DNA from 3 places in the Halalkalibacter sp. HAAS-P014 genome. Region 2 is predicted to be linked to each of the others. Evidence: riboswitches for the same ligand, from Rfam matches in the RefSeq annotation. Region 2 holds a riboswitch; each other region holds the start of a gene.

Region 1 (5,069 bases), on a different contig from region 2:
AGAAGGATGTGAGGTTGTACATCACGTAGAAGATGTTTTGAGTATTGCTAACCAAGAAGATGAGTGCTTTGTAATAGGTGGTACAGAAGTATTTAAGCTTTTATGGAAACAGGTTGATCGTCTCTATGTAACATATATTGAAGAGTCATTTGAAGGTGACACTTACTTTCCAGAGATCAGTATAGAAGAGTGGGAGGTAGTCTCGGTTGAGACAGGAACCGTTGACGAAAAAAACCGTTACCCTCATGAATTTAGAACGTATGAAAGAAGGAAGAACTAGAGGAGGTGGCGCTGGCTCTTTGCCGTTCGCATTTTAAAAAAACCACTTAAGGTGCATAAACCAAAACGTCGGCTGCGCTTCGCACTGACCTAGACAAGAAAAAGGAATCTTTTTTTCTTGTCTAGGTCAAACTGTCCACTTTGCTGCATATACTTGTGGCGAAGGGGGTTTTCAGCATGAGGGCACCAAGAAGAAATAGACCCCGAGCTCGAAAAGGTCCGTTGCCATTTCGGTATGTCTTACTACTATCTTTTATTATTTTTGTTGCGTTAACCGTTCAAGGGTTATGGATTATCGAGAAGGGGATTCGTCCAACATTGATGCAAATAGCTACAACCGAAACGAAGGTCATTGCGACAAGGGCTATTAATGATGCGGTTTCAAAGAAAATTGCTTCTGACCTTGATCAGGATGAGTTGTTTATCACAAACGCTGATAACATGATTCAATTTAATACACAAATTTATAACCGAATTTTATCCGAGGCCACGTTACGAGTGGAAAGACATTTGAAAGCGATTGAGCGTGGCGAGGTTTTTGATGTGGCGCTTAATTTTGATGATGACCCACCAAGTACAACAGAGGGAGGAATCGTGTATAGTATCCCACTAGGTCAAGCAACAAATAATGCTTTACTTGCCCAATTAGGTCCACAAATACCGGTTCGTTTTTCTGCAATTGGTGACGTGAAGACGGATTTAAATTGGGACGTAATTAATACGGGAATTAATAATACGACGTTATCGATTAACTTTGATGTTATTGTAGATGCCAAAATCGTAATTCCTTTTGCTACAAAGGAAGAAGCAGTAAAAACAACTATTCCAGTCGGCTTGATAAATATTCAAGGAGAAGTACCAGAATACTATTCAGAAGGTGGAGGAATGATTTTGCCAGCAGGGGGATCATCCGGTGCTAGTGGTGGAAATTGACATTGATATTCTAGAAAAATAATGATAGTATCCTAAAGGTAACTAAATAGAATTGCCTCATTAGTAATGATGAGGTAGAGGCGCGATTGCTATCAGTATCTTTTTTGAGGATGACAACGTTGAAGAATGGAGAAAGGAGCCGTCGCCGAAGTGAAAGCAGCTGTCAGGCTATTTTTGCTGGAACTGCATTGAAGAAGTGCAGGGCTGTCATAACTTGAAGTGATCAAGTTATGGAGGACTACCAAAATTATGGGGATTCACGTACGTATAAAAGCGATTGTGGGTTAACCACGATCGCTTTTTTGGTTGTTCTAAAACATATAATTTGCGGTACTGTCCGAATGTATTTACCAATTATTTTTTTGGAGGGGTATTATATGGAATCATCTATTTTATCTTTATTGCCTCCAATATTGGCTCTTGTAATGGTTATTGTGACAAAACGTGTTTTATTGTCACTTGGAACAGGGGCTATTGTTGGGGCGTTAATGTTGAACGACTTTAATCCACTTGCTGCTGTGGCCAATATTTATGGCATTGTCATGGCTATTGTGTTTGACTACGAAGTTGAAACTGTCACTTTTGGGACGGTGACAAGTGCAATAATGGATGCTCGTTTTGCGATTAACACATGGGAATTCTTTATCATTCTATTTCTTTTATTACTAGGAATGATGGCTGCTCTTATTACTCGCTCAGGTGGTAGCCGTGCATTTGGTGAGTGGGCAATGAAACGTGTCAAAACCCGTGTTGGAGCACAACTTCTCACGGTTGTACTTGGTTTAATTATTTTTATTGATGACTATTTTAATAGTTTGACAGTAGGTAATGTCAGTCGTCCTCTTACGGATCGACATCGCATTTCACGTGCTAAATTAGCCTATTTAGTTGACTCAACAGCTGCCCCGATGTGTGTAATTGCACCTATTTCAAGTTGGGGAGCTTACATTATAGCCATCATTGCGACGGTTTTCACGACGCATTCGATTACTCAATATGAAGCGTTGCAAGCGTTCATGTTAATGGTGCCGATGAACATTTATGCTCTCGTTGCAATTGGGCTTGTCCTTGCTGTAGCTTGGTTCAATCTTGACATCGGAGCGATGAAAAAGCATGAACAACGTGCGTTAAAAAACGGTGAGTTATTCAATGCTAAATTAGGCCCGATTCCAGGTTCGCAAGATGAAGTCAAGGCAAGTGATCAAGGCAAAGTTGGCGATTTAGTATGGCCAATCATTGCGCTTATTGTTGGAACTGTTTTCTTCATGGTGACCACAGGTATTCAAGGAACAGAAGGAAATGTAACGGTTTTAACTATTTTTGAAAATACTGATGTTGCGGCTGCTCTTGTTTATGGTGGATTATTTGGATTAATAATAGCCTTAATCATGAATGCTATGAAGCCTAAATCGGGTACAGGACTTGGTAGCTCACTAGTAGTTGGGATGAAATCAATGTTGCCAGCAATTTATATTTTGTTCTTTGCTTGGACAATCATTGAAATTATTGGTGATCTAGGTACGGGAACATACTTAGCCTCACTAGTTGAAAATGCGAATCTTAATCCGATGTTTTTACCAGTTATTCTGTTTATCATTGCTGGGTTTGCAGCATTCTCAACAGGTACGTCATGGGGTACATTTGGCTTGTTACTCCCAATTGCTGGTGAAATGGCAGCAGTGATTGATGTAACGATGGTCTTACCAATGATGGCGGCTGTGTTAGCTGGAGCAATTTTTGGAGACCATTGTTCTCCAATATCGGATACGACGATTCTTTCATCTACTGGAGCTGGAAGCCACCATATTGATCACGTTGTAACACAACTTCCATATGCTCTTATTGCTGCTGGAATTACAATTATTTCTTATTTAGTATTAGGATTTACAACGAGTGTGATCGCAAGTTTAATTGTGGCAGTTGCTCTTCTTTTCGCAACGGTCATGGTATTAAGGAAAGTAAGTGTTAACAAAGCATAATGTTTCAGAATGAGTCAGCTTCTGTGAAGTCTGGCTCTTTCTTTTATGATTTTGCAAATAGTTCCTTTGATTTTTGTGTTAGTTTTCGCAATGATTTCTTAATAAATGTTGTAACATCGTTGCGATCCTTTACCCGTTCATATGTCTCCTCAAATTTCTTCTTCGCACAAGGGTACTGTTCGCCGTTGACATCTGTGATGAGGTAATCACCAGGGTGACCTTTGACCGTGCCTTCTGCTGTTTCGATCGAAATGGTTCTAGTGATCTTGACAGCTTCAATAATTACGGGTTTCCGTCTGTATCGAGCCATATTTACACCTCCTCTTACGAATGGTTTCTATAAATCCATCGTACTCGTACTGACTGAAATGTGTGACAACTCCCTATAATTCTATTTTTATCGTTTCATTACATTTATAGAGCAATTGTGTTGAGCGTAACAGCAAACTGGAAGGTAATGAGGGAAGAAGTTGTCTTGATTTAGGTATATAATGAACTTAATGCTTATCATTTTCAATTACTAAGGGATAAGTATTTCAAAACTTGTATTTATTTGACATAATAAAAGTTGTGAAATGTAGTTAGGGGTGTTGAAATGCATAAAATTAAAACAACTGGGATAGAGGGACTTGATTATATTCTTTCGGGTGGGTTTCCCGTTGGTTCTTCCGTTTTACTAGATGGTGCACCTGGTACTGGTAAGACCATTTTAGGTATGCAGTTTTTATATGATGGTGCCAAGAATCAAGGGGAAGCTGGCGTTTATATAACTTTTGAGGAATTTCCAGAGCAAATTTATAAAGAAATGAATGCATTTGGTTGGGATATAAAAGAGTTAGAAAAGGAAAATAAATTACGTGTCATTTGTATGTCACCTGAAGTGTTAATTAGTCAAATGAAACAGCCGAATGGACTGTTTGAACAAATTATGAAAGACATGGACTGCAAGCGTATCGTAATTGATAGTTTAAACTTGTTCTATTTCGGAATCGACCAGCCAGTTGAGAAAAGAGAAATCGTTTATACGTTGAGAAACATATTACGAAAGTACTCATTAACATCATTGTTAATTCATGAGCAAACTACGCATAGTGAGCATGACATTCCTTTTGTAAGTTATATCGTTGACGGTGTGATTCGACTAGAATTGAAAGAGCATAACGGCATATATCGGAAGAGAACGTTAGAGGTTTTAAAAATGCGTGGTTGCCGAATTAGAGAAGGTGAACATATATATAGGTTGACGAATTCAGGTATGTATCTTGTTCCTGCCTTATCAATGTTTGAAGATATGGTCGTGACCGAGAATCAAACTAATGTTACAACAGGTATTTCAACGTTGGATCAATTATTAGCTGGGGGAATTCCAAGAGGAACGACCTTTGTATTAGATACAAACAGTAAAGCTAATTATAAATATATTCTAGCCTCGATTATAACAAGTCGTATTTTAGCTGGTGAAAATGTCATTATGTTCTTATCGAGCTTATCGAATCTTTGCGACATCGAACATATTTATCAACTATATGGGGTCGACTTAAAAGAAATTGTTAAGCAAAAACGTATTTTCTTTGTGGAACATTATGATCGCCCGATGCCGGATGCATATAAAGATGCTGTGCTAAATGTGAGTGAAATGAATAATGAAGAATACAAGCTAGCAATAAGAAAGAAAATGAAATCTACTGTTTTAGAAAGTGTTGAACGTGGTGAGAGATGGTTTATGTTCAATGATCTTAATACATTGGTTTCACAAAGAGGAAAAGATTTTGTTCAGAGCTATTTTACAGAGGAAGTTTCATTTGCTAGTGCTGCGGGTATAAGTATGATTGCCCTTAGTAACTTTACCGAAATTGGGGATGAAACAGCCAGTTTTCT
Region 2 (5,069 bases):
TATTCCAGTTTTTCTAGCTTGCAAAACTTAGCCTTCTCGCTAACAATAGAAGAAGAGGTGGAGTGTGATGAGCAATATCAAAGAGAAATTATTGATTCTTCCAGATCAGCCTGGTTGTTATTTAATGAAAGATCGTCAAGGTACGGTCATTTATGTTGGAAAAGCCAAGGTTCTAAAGAATAGAGTCAGGTCCTATTTTACTGGTTCACATGATGGGAAGACGCAGCGTCTTGTAAGTGAAATAGCTGACTTTGAATACATCGTGACATCTTCAAATATTGAAGCGTTAATATTAGAAATGAACTTAATAAAAAAACATGATCCGAAATATAACGTCATGTTAAAAGATGATAAATCCTACCCTTATCTAAAAATTACCAACGAAGAACATCCTCGATTGATTACGACACGTCAGGTCAAAAAAGATGGGGGAAAGTATTTTGGTCCATACCCAAATGTTGGAGCAGCCAATGAAACGAAAAAATTATTAGATCGCCTTTATCCACTCAGAAAGTGCCGGACGCTTCCAGACAAAGTATGCCTTTATTATCATATTGGTCAATGTTTGGCGCCTTGTGTTGCTGATGTTACAAAAGAACAAAATGAAAAAATGGTTCACGAAATTACGAAATTTCTACGTTCAGGCCATGAGGAAATCAAGGGGCAGTTAACAGAGAAAATGATGAAAGCATCAGAAGAAATGGACTTTGAACGAGCAAAGGAAATTAGGGATACATTACAACATATGGATACGGTAATTGAAAAGCAAAAGATGATGATTGGGGACCTTGTTGATCGAGATGTATTTGGGTTCGCTTATGATAAAGGCTGGATGTGTGTTCAAGTATTCTTTATCCGTCAAGGAAAGCTAATTGAACGTGATGTTTCTATTTTCCCATTTTATAAAGATGCGCCCGAAGATCTAATGACGTTTATTGGCCAATTTTATATGAAAAAAGAACATATTAAGCCAGCCGAGATTCTCTTACCTGAAGAAGTGGATGGTGAATTGATCGAGGAGCTCGTAGTGGTGAAAACTCATCATCCTAAAAGGGGAAAGAAAAAAGATTTACTTGACCTAGCTAATCAGAATGCAGTGATCGCGTTAAAAGATAAATTTGCTTTAATCGAACGAGATGAAGAAAGGACGGTTAAGGCTGTTGAACGCTTAGGAGAGGCAATGGGGATTCGAACACCGTATCGAATAGAGGCATTCGATAATTCGAATATCCAAGGAACAGATCCAGTCTCGGCAATGGTCTCTTTTGTAGACGGGAAACCAAGTCGGAAAGATTACCGTAAATATAAAATTAAGTCTGTAGATGGGCCTGATGATTATGGTTCCATGCGCGAAGTGATAAGAAGGAGATACGTACGCTTATTAAAAGAGTCATTGCCTTTACCTGACTTAATTGTAATTGATGGAGGAAAAGGGCAAATTGCTGTTGCGCAAGAGGTAATTATAGATGAACTTGGTTTAGCTATTCCTGTTTGTGGGTTGGCCAAGGACGAAAAGCATCGAACATCCCAATTATTAATGGGAGATCCACCTATTGTAGTTCCACTAAAGCGCGATAGTCATGAGTTTTATTTACTGCAGCGAATCCAAGATGAGGTTCACCGTTTTGCGATTACATTTCATCGTCAAACACGTTCAAAGACTTTTTTCAAATCATCTCTTGATGATATACCAGGTGTGGGGGAAAAACGAAAACGTCAGCTACTAAAATATTTTGGATCGGTTAAAAAAATGAAAGAAGCAACCGTTGAAGATTTAAGAAAACTCTCGATCCCTGAAAAAGTGGCAGAAGCAATTGTAAAGACGTTGAATGAAAAAGAGTGAAACTTGAGGCAACTGAAAAAAGGCAACTGAAAAAGGCATAAGTCGTACCTTTTGAGATTTAAGGAAGGCCATGGTTCCACACGCCGTGTGCTTTTTGAGAAATTCGTTCAAAAAGCTTAAAAGAAAACGGCAGCTCCACACATGGCTTAGAGGCAACTGAAAAAGGCATAAGTCGTACGTTTTTCAGTTGCCTCTTGATTCTTTTTAAATCCTCTGCTACAATAATAAGCAACTGAATATGCCACGCTTCAAATGAAGTGATTGGTAGAGGAGCGAAAACCAATAGTATACTTTCTAAGGGAATGAGGCCCGTTTGAAGGAAGTTGAAAGGGGAATTCGCCGAAGTGCAAGAAAAGACTCATCTTTCTTGTGCTGGACCTATGTTGAATAAGCATAGGGCTGTCACATACTTACACCCAAGGGGTATGTGGAGAACTATCTCACGAGAGAAAAGGGAGCAGTGTGGTACCGGATTGGTATGACAAGCAACAGTGAGGGGTTTTCCTTATTGTTGCTTTTTTGCATTCTCTTGTAACTGTGAGGAATAAGGAGAGGACACGGAAATATGGCAAGAATTGTACAGAAATACGGTGGAACATCAGTAGGGTCGGTTGAAAGGATTCAACATGTCGCAAAGAGGATTGAGCGTGCTGTAAATGAAGGCAATGAGCTCGTTATCGTTGTTTCAGCCATGGGGAAGTCGACTGATCAACTTGTCTCATTGGCATCTCAAATTACGGATTCACCAGATAAAAGGGAAATGGATATGCTTTTAAGCACTGGTGAGCAAGTAACGATTTCTTTATTAACAATGGCTCTTCAAGAGAAAGGAATCGATACTGTTTCTTTGACAGGATGGCAAGCTGGAATAGAAACGGAAGCCAGTCATGGTAACGCTAGAATTCGATCCATTAATAACCAACGCATGGGGTCTGAACTTGCGGAAGGAAAAGTTATTGTTGTTGCTGGTTTTCAGGGCTTAAGCGAACAAGGAGAGATTACAACATTAGGCAGGGGAGGATCTGATACAACGGCAGTTGCACTTGCTGCATCATTAAACGCAGATCGTTGTGACATTTACACAGATGTAACAGGTGTATTTACGACGGATCCACGTTATGTAAAAAAAGCAAGAAAACTACATTCAATTTCTTACGATGAAATGCTTGAAATGGCAAATCTTGGAGCTGGCGTGTTGCATCCTCGTGCTGTTGAGTTTGCCAAAAATTATAATGTCCCATTAATGGTTGCATCAAGTATGGAAGATGCTGAAGGAACAATGATTGAGGAGGAAGTATCAGTGGAACAAAACCTAGTTGTGCGAGGAATTGCTTTTGAGAATGATGTGACCAAGGTAACAGTGAAAGGATTGCCGAACCGACTTGAAACATTATCAAAATTATTTACAACATTATCAGAAAGTGATGTGAATGTTGACATTATAGTTCAAAATCAATATGACGATGAACATGTAAATATTTCTTTTACGATCACACAAAGCTCATTAAAAGAAACGTTAGCTGTGTTACAAAAAGCACAGGATGATCTTCAGTTTACTGATGTGATTTTTGAAGAAGAATTGGCTAAAGTCTCAATTATAGGTTCTGGTATGGTTTCTAATCCTGGTGTTGCGGCAAAAATGTTTGAAGTTATAGCAGACAATGATATTTTTGTTAAAATGGTTAGCACTTCAGAGATAAAAGTATCAGTAGTAGTGCAAGAAGTTGATATGGTTCTTGCTGTTGAAATGTTACATGCTGAATTCCAATTAGCTGAAGAAGCAGAAGTTGTTGCGGGTGTTTCATAAATAAAAATGTGTAATTAAGTAATAAGATAAAAGATGGCATGAGATTATAAATCTCATGCCATCTTTTATCTACATAAGTTGAATAAGGCTCATGTTAGATTATTTCATTTCTTTTACTTCATCGCGTCGATCCAATTCAACCGTTATAATAATCGAGTCCTTTTTTTGTTTGTAAGTTGCTCCGGTAATGCATTGGTGCCACGTTTCTAATTGTTGAGCAAGGAAGCCGGCTTCTAGCTGATAGCAGCGCTCATCTTTTTTATCTATCCAATGCCCTTTTAATTCAAATGTTTGAAGCTTCTTTTTTTCTGAAACTAATGAAAGTGTGCCCCAATTAGCATTTTCAAAAAAAAGATATAACTCCTCAATGGTTAAAATGGGGTGCTTTCGCGCGAGAGATTTTCCGATCCAATAAAGTAATGAGTCATGATCCTTTCCTAATAAGTCTCTTAATACTTCATTACGAATTAAGTCATAACCAAAAAGATTCGTTTTTTCATCCATATGGACAATGCACCTCTCTCTTTTACTCACAAAGCTAATGTTACCTAAATCTTTATAGTACTTGCTATCTTTTTTCGGGACATCTTTGATCATATACGATGTCGAAACGCTATACAAGAAAATTCTTAGTTAACTTTACATTGAAAACTGAAGGTATCAATACTAACGTAGCCTAAACGTTGTTCTCACAAGTAAACTATAGAATGCTTCCTAGCAATGACTATTTTTAAGTGGTATACTTAACCCCGAATAATCTGGAGGTTAATTTTATGAAATCAGGATTAACACAATTTCTCTCTCCATTTAGAGTTATCATAATTTCATATATCGTAGCAATGTTCCTTTTTAGCATTTTATTATATTTGCCAATTTCTCATCAGCCTGAAGTGAATCTTACGTATTCAGAAGCGTTATTTACTTCCGTTAGTGCTGTTAGTGTCACCGGATTAACAGTTGTCAATGTATCCGAAACATATAGTGGTGTTGGCATTATTTTTCTGGCATTAGCAATCCAGCTAGGTGGGATTGGAATCATGACGATGGGAACGTTTGTCTGGATGCTTTTTGGAAGAAGAATTAATTTTTCACAACGAATGCTGATAATGGTCGACCAAAATCAAATTAATTTTTCAGGTTTGGTTAATTTAATGAGGGGTATCTTATTTGTTGCCTTAATTATTGAATTAATTGGTGCCCTCATTTTAGGTACATATTTCATTCGATATTTTGATACTGTAGGGGAGGCTTACTATCAAGGGGCATTTGCTTCACTAAGTGCATTTACGAATGCTGGCTTTGATGTTACAGGAGAGTCGCTTATTCCGTTTGCAAATGATTATTACGTCCAATTTGTCGTGATTTTACTAATCTTTGCAGGTGCAATCGGTTTTCCAGTTCTGTTGGAGCTACGGGAGT
Region 3 (5,069 bases), on a different contig from region 2:
GAAAAAATTGTTCGCATTAGAGGAGTACACTAGAAGGTTGGAGGCTGTCAAAAAGCGAATGGTCGACGAAGGGGTGGATGTTCTCCTGATCTCGAACCCGTCAAATATGTACTACTTGACGAATTATTCAGCATGGAGTTTTTATGTTCACCAGGTGTTAATTGTAACGTTAGAGGATGCACAGCCGATTTGGATAGGAAGACAAATGGATGCAAATGGAGTCGCAAAAACAACCTGGCTTGATGAACATCATATTATTGCGTACCCTGATTATTACGTTCAATCAATAGAGAGGCACCCGATTGATTTTGTAACAAATATTTTAACGGAAATTGGTCAAAGTACGAGAACAATCGGCGTGGAGATGGACGTTCATTATTTTACCGCTCTTTGTTATGAACGGTTAAAATATGGCCTCCCTAATGCTTCTTTTAAAGACACTTCAAGCCTAGTGAATATGATTAGGCTAATTAAGTCTAAGAATGAAATTAAGTATATGAAAAGAGCTGGGAAAATTGTTGAAAATGCAATGAAAGCTGCATACGAACGCGTTCAAGTAGGGGTAAGGGAATGTGATGTTGCTGCAACTATCTATCATGCTCAAATTCAGGGAACTTCTGAATTTGGTGGAGATTACACTTCTATTGTACCAATGATGCCTACAAATGAAAATACCTCTTGTCCCCACTTAACATGGACAGATCGTAAGTTTGCGAATGGTGATTTTTTAACATTAGAAATTGCAGGTGCTTATAAACGGTACCATGCCCCAATGGCTAGAACAATGTCAATCGGTACAGCACCACAGGAAGTAAAGGAGTTATCTAAAGTAGTAGAAGAGGGAATTGAATCAACTTTAGATTTTATAAAACCGGGAGTTTTGGCGGAAGATGTTGAACGTATTTGGAGTAAGGCTATTGGGAAACATGGTCACCGAAAAAGTTCAAGGCTTGGTTATTCAGTTGGTTTAAGTTTTCCACCAGATTGGGGAGAGCATACAGTGAGTTTTCGCCCGGGGGATCAAACGGTCTTACAAAAGAATATGACGTTCCATCTAATGCCAGGAATATGGTATCAAGATTATGGGGTCGAAATAACAGAAACGATAAGAGTCACAGATGATGGTGTAGAACTATTAACGAACTTCCCGAGGGAATTGTACGAAAAGCCAATGCTATCAGTTATAACCGATGAGAACCTTTCTTAAAAAGGTGCCTGATGTTTGTGAGGCTGTCTCAAAGCAGCAATTTTTGAGATAGGCTCACACTTTTTATGAGATTCCGTTATGTAATTGGTTGTGTATACATAAATGTAGAAAAATACGTGACCAAATATAGAGGTGATGGTATGATACAATTCAAATGGGAGTGAGGAGACGGTATTAAGTGAAAGAAAAATCATTGCTATTTACATACTTAATGATCCTTTTTGTAATGATTGTTTGGGGTCTTAATGTCGTAATGCTAAAGGTTCTTGTTGATTATTTTCCTCCTATAACGATGACGTATTTTCGAATTTTGGTTGCGGGCATTGTAACAATTTCTATTGTTATCGTCGGGAGAAGTATGAGAAGTTTAACAAAAAAAGAATGGGTATATACAATTGCAGGTTCATTGTTAGGGGTTGTTGGACACCAATACTTCTTAGTAAAGGGACTAACGTTAACAGATGCCTCTAATGCAGTTTTGATTCTTGCGCTGCTGCCGCTTACTACATCGATCTTTGCAATGATCTTTCTCGGTGATCGCTTAACAAAATGGAGGATACTAGGGATTGGTTTAGCGTTTATCGGAGTTGTTTTTATTCAAGGAGGGGGAGGTCAAGGGATTATTAGTCTTGGGGAGTTTTATGTATTTATTGCAATGATCGTCCAAGCGCTGAGCTTTATCTATATCAAAAAAGCAACTGCAACTCTTGATTCCAAACAAATGACTAGCTTTATGCTTTTGGTTGGCTCTGTTGGCCTTTTTATCATTAGTTTAATGCTCGAACCTTCTGGTACTGGAAATCTCACTAGTGCACCTATTAGTGTGTATATCATCTTTTTCGTATCTGGAGTCATTGCCACGGGCATAGGTCATTTTCTATTTAATGCAGCTATTGAACGGATTGGTGCAGGACAAACAGCTATTTTCAATAACTTTGTACCATTTTTTGGATTAATCAGCTCAGCTATTTTTCTCGGTGAACGGGTATATTGGTATCAGTCTTTGGGCTTCATGTTGATCGTTGTAGGAGTGCTATTTGGGACAGGTTATTTAGAGAAGACTTTTTTCAAAAGTATAGCGGAGGATAAATGCAAAGTTATTCAGGGAAAGAGCATGTAGGTGTCTAACACTACATGCTCTTTTTAATATCGATTAACTAACAAAGAAATTCATTGATGGTTGAATCACCGTTTGAAGTTCTTGTTGTTGTTCAGCTGTCAATGGGACAAGAGGTAAACGTACTTGTCCTGCTTTAATCCCTTTCATTTCGAGTGCTGCTTTGACGGCAGTAGGATTAGGTGCCATAAATAAAGTCTTCATAACCGGAAGCATTTGCCGATGTTGCATCGCTGCTGCTGTCACTTGACCTGCTTGATAGTTACGAACCATTTGTTGCATTTCGTTTCCGATAATATGTGAAGAAACTGATACGACTCCTGCACCACCAATAGCGAGTAATGGTAATGTCAAGCTATCGTCACCACTATAAACCGTAAATCCTTCAGGTGCGTGCTCGATGATTTCAGCCATAACGTCCAAATCACCACTTGCTTCTTTTATTGAAGTAATATTAGGAAGCTGTGCTAATCGTAATGTTGTTTCTACACTCATATTTACTCCTGTTCTGCCAGGAATATTGTAAAGCATAACTGGAAGCTTTGTCTTATTTGCAATCGCGCTGAAATGTGCAAACATTCCTTCTTGTGATGGCTTGTTGTAATAAGGTACTACAAGCATAATACCATCTACACCAATTTCTTCAGCTTGTTTAGTTAATTCTATCGATGCCTGTGTATTATTTGAGCCAGTTCCTGCAATAACAGGAATTTGGCCATTTACAGTTTCTACAACGGTTTTAAAAAGAGTAAGTTTTTCTTCTGTTGTAAGGGTAGGAGATTCTCCAGTTGTTCCTCCTACGACTAATGCGTCTGTTCCATTTGAGATAAGATGTTGTACAAGCTCTTTTATTCCCACAACATCAAGTTGTCCATGTTGATTAAATGGTGTAACCATCGCTGTAATAATTCTTCCAAAATTCATCCAATTCACCCTCAATTCATTTAATTTTCCTTGTACGTATGGGGTTAGATGGGCTCCTGTGAGGCACAAAAAAACAACAATGAGGCCTCTACTCATTGTTGTTAGGTTAAGCAAAATTAGCAAAACCAATTCAATGTGTGAGATAGCCCTCCATATAGCTTGTTTGCTATATGACAGTACTGTCCTTATTCAGAACAGTCCCAGCTAATGAGAAATGAGAACTCATTAAACTTCGGCAAATACCCCTTTCAGTTAGAATCAACGGACCTCATTCTCCTCAACTAACTTACTAATGATATCTGCACCTCTACCCTCACTTCAATGTATGAAGTAAGATATAACGTAATTTGAGTTAACCTTATCAAATGTTTTATTGGAATGCAATGGTTTAACGAGAATTTCTTTGTATTAAATTTAACAGCTTATCTAATTCTTGACTACATTGGATCGTAACTTTTGCAGTCATTCCGTATTTTTTAGCAAGATTCAACATTTGTAACCGTTTTTGTTCTATCTCACATAACATCTGTAACACTCCACCTCAAATGAACTAAAACAGACATCTACGCTATTATGGAGTTTTTCGTTGATGTGCCCTTAGCAAATATCTATTTATAAAAATTATTATAACCGAATGAAATATGTTGAAAAGTGATTCTTGTAAAGTTGTCATAAAAAGATGAAATTAGCAAAAAATCGACAAGTGTCGAGTGTCTTTGTGGATTGTTATATTTTTTCAAGAGTGAGAAAAGGTATTAAGTTGCACAATAAGTGTAGGAGGGAGATTATGATGAAAATTGTTAGTTATCTGTTCGTTTCAGCCTTAATTTTATCTGGCTGTACGGTATCGCAGGAAGCAGAAATGGGAGCGAGTTATGACCGTCATGAAGGATTTAGTGGGTATGGAGTGGAGCAAGTTCGCGATTTAGAAGGGCCTCTTTCCGATATGATGGTACCTGATGAAATGCCTAAAGGATTAACGGATTCTGCCCCTCATTTAACAGACGAAGGATCCTATACGACAAGAAAACGTAATTTAAGTATGAAGCATGAAGGAGTTAATCGACAAGGTCCAAGAATTTTAAGTAATCGTCCTGGTGTATTACGTGATAAATACGCACTTAGCAATGACCCAAATGTAGAAAAAAAAGAACAGAGAAACCAACATCTTCAAGCGACAACGGAATTAACCAGAGAGATCGAAACTCGAGTTGAATCGTTGGAAAACGTAAGAGATGCACATGTAATCACGGATGGACAACGAATTGTAATAGGTCTAGAGTCAAGTGAACAGGATAAAGGAAAGCTACTCCATGCAGTTGAACAGGAAGTGGAGGACATAACAGAACGAAAAAATGTTTATATTACAACTAATCGCAAAATGATTAATAGAATGAATGCTCTTGAACATCACGTTGGTCTTGGGAAGCCATTTGATTCAATCGGAGGAGCGATAGGGGACCTCGCTGATTTGATTGATGACGCAGCTAATAATCGTAGATAAGAACAGGGATAAACGTACCCTGTTCTTTTTTTGTAGCTATTTAAGGAGTTTTATCGGGGACTCTTTTTAGTAACTTAATGAATGCCGAACTCTTCTGTCACAGAAAGGTATTCACGTTCCATTAGCTTATGTGACATAACGGCATTCTCATAGTAAACTCGTGCGTTGGTAACCTGCATTGGATGAATTGGATCTTTTATGTCGTTTAAAACTCGTTCTAATGAATCAACTTCAATAAGTGTTGATAAATGAACATTATGAAATCCGTCGAAAACTTCAGGACGCTCCTCTTCCATAAACTCAGAACTTTTTTCTCT

The links. A riboswitch is a leader RNA that binds a small molecule or an ion and turns the genes downstream of it on or off. The one in region 2 is predicted to bind lysine.
Region 1: another riboswitch for lysine. It lies ahead of AC1FXZ_RS07120 (Na+/H+ antiporter NhaC family protein); the one in region 2 lies ahead of AC1FXZ_RS20495 (aspartate kinase).
Region 3: another riboswitch for lysine. It lies ahead of dapA (4-hydroxy-tetrahydrodipicolinate synthase); the one in region 2 lies ahead of AC1FXZ_RS20495 (aspartate kinase).

Annotation. Positions count from the first base shown of each region.
Region 1 is NZ_JBWQTV010000007.1:53,976-59,044, reverse strand. It holds gene AC1FXZ_RS07130 (dihydrofolate reductase) at 1-280, shown strand, start outside; gene yunB (sporulation protein YunB) at 457-1,212, shown strand; lysine riboswitch at 1,280-1,461, shown strand; gene AC1FXZ_RS07120 (Na+/H+ antiporter NhaC family protein) at 1,590-3,191, shown strand; gene AC1FXZ_RS07115 (hypothetical protein) at 3,235-3,501, opposite strand; gene AC1FXZ_RS07110 (ATPase domain-containing protein) at 3,787-5,069, shown strand, end outside.
Region 2 is NZ_JBWQTV010000029.1:1,884-6,952, forward strand. It holds gene uvrC (excinuclease ABC subunit UvrC) at 68-1,843, shown strand; lysine riboswitch at 2,101-2,289, shown strand; gene AC1FXZ_RS20495 (aspartate kinase) at 2,409-3,650, shown strand; gene AC1FXZ_RS20500 (YslB family protein) at 3,750-4,154, opposite strand; gene AC1FXZ_RS20505 (TrkH family potassium uptake protein) at 4,424-5,069, shown strand, end outside.
Region 3 is NZ_JBWQTV010000006.1:87,608-92,676, reverse strand. It holds gene AC1FXZ_RS05245 (M24 family metallopeptidase) at 8-1,207, shown strand; gene AC1FXZ_RS05240 (DMT family transporter) at 1,386-2,327, shown strand; gene dapA (4-hydroxy-tetrahydrodipicolinate synthase) at 2,361-3,248, opposite strand; lysine riboswitch at 3,384-3,566, opposite strand; gene AC1FXZ_RS05230 (Spo0E family sporulation regulatory protein-aspartic acid phosphatase) at 3,637-3,774, opposite strand; gene AC1FXZ_RS05225 (YhcN/YlaJ family sporulation lipoprotein) at 4,036-4,752, shown strand; gene AC1FXZ_RS05220 (hypothetical protein) at 4,827-5,069, opposite strand, start outside.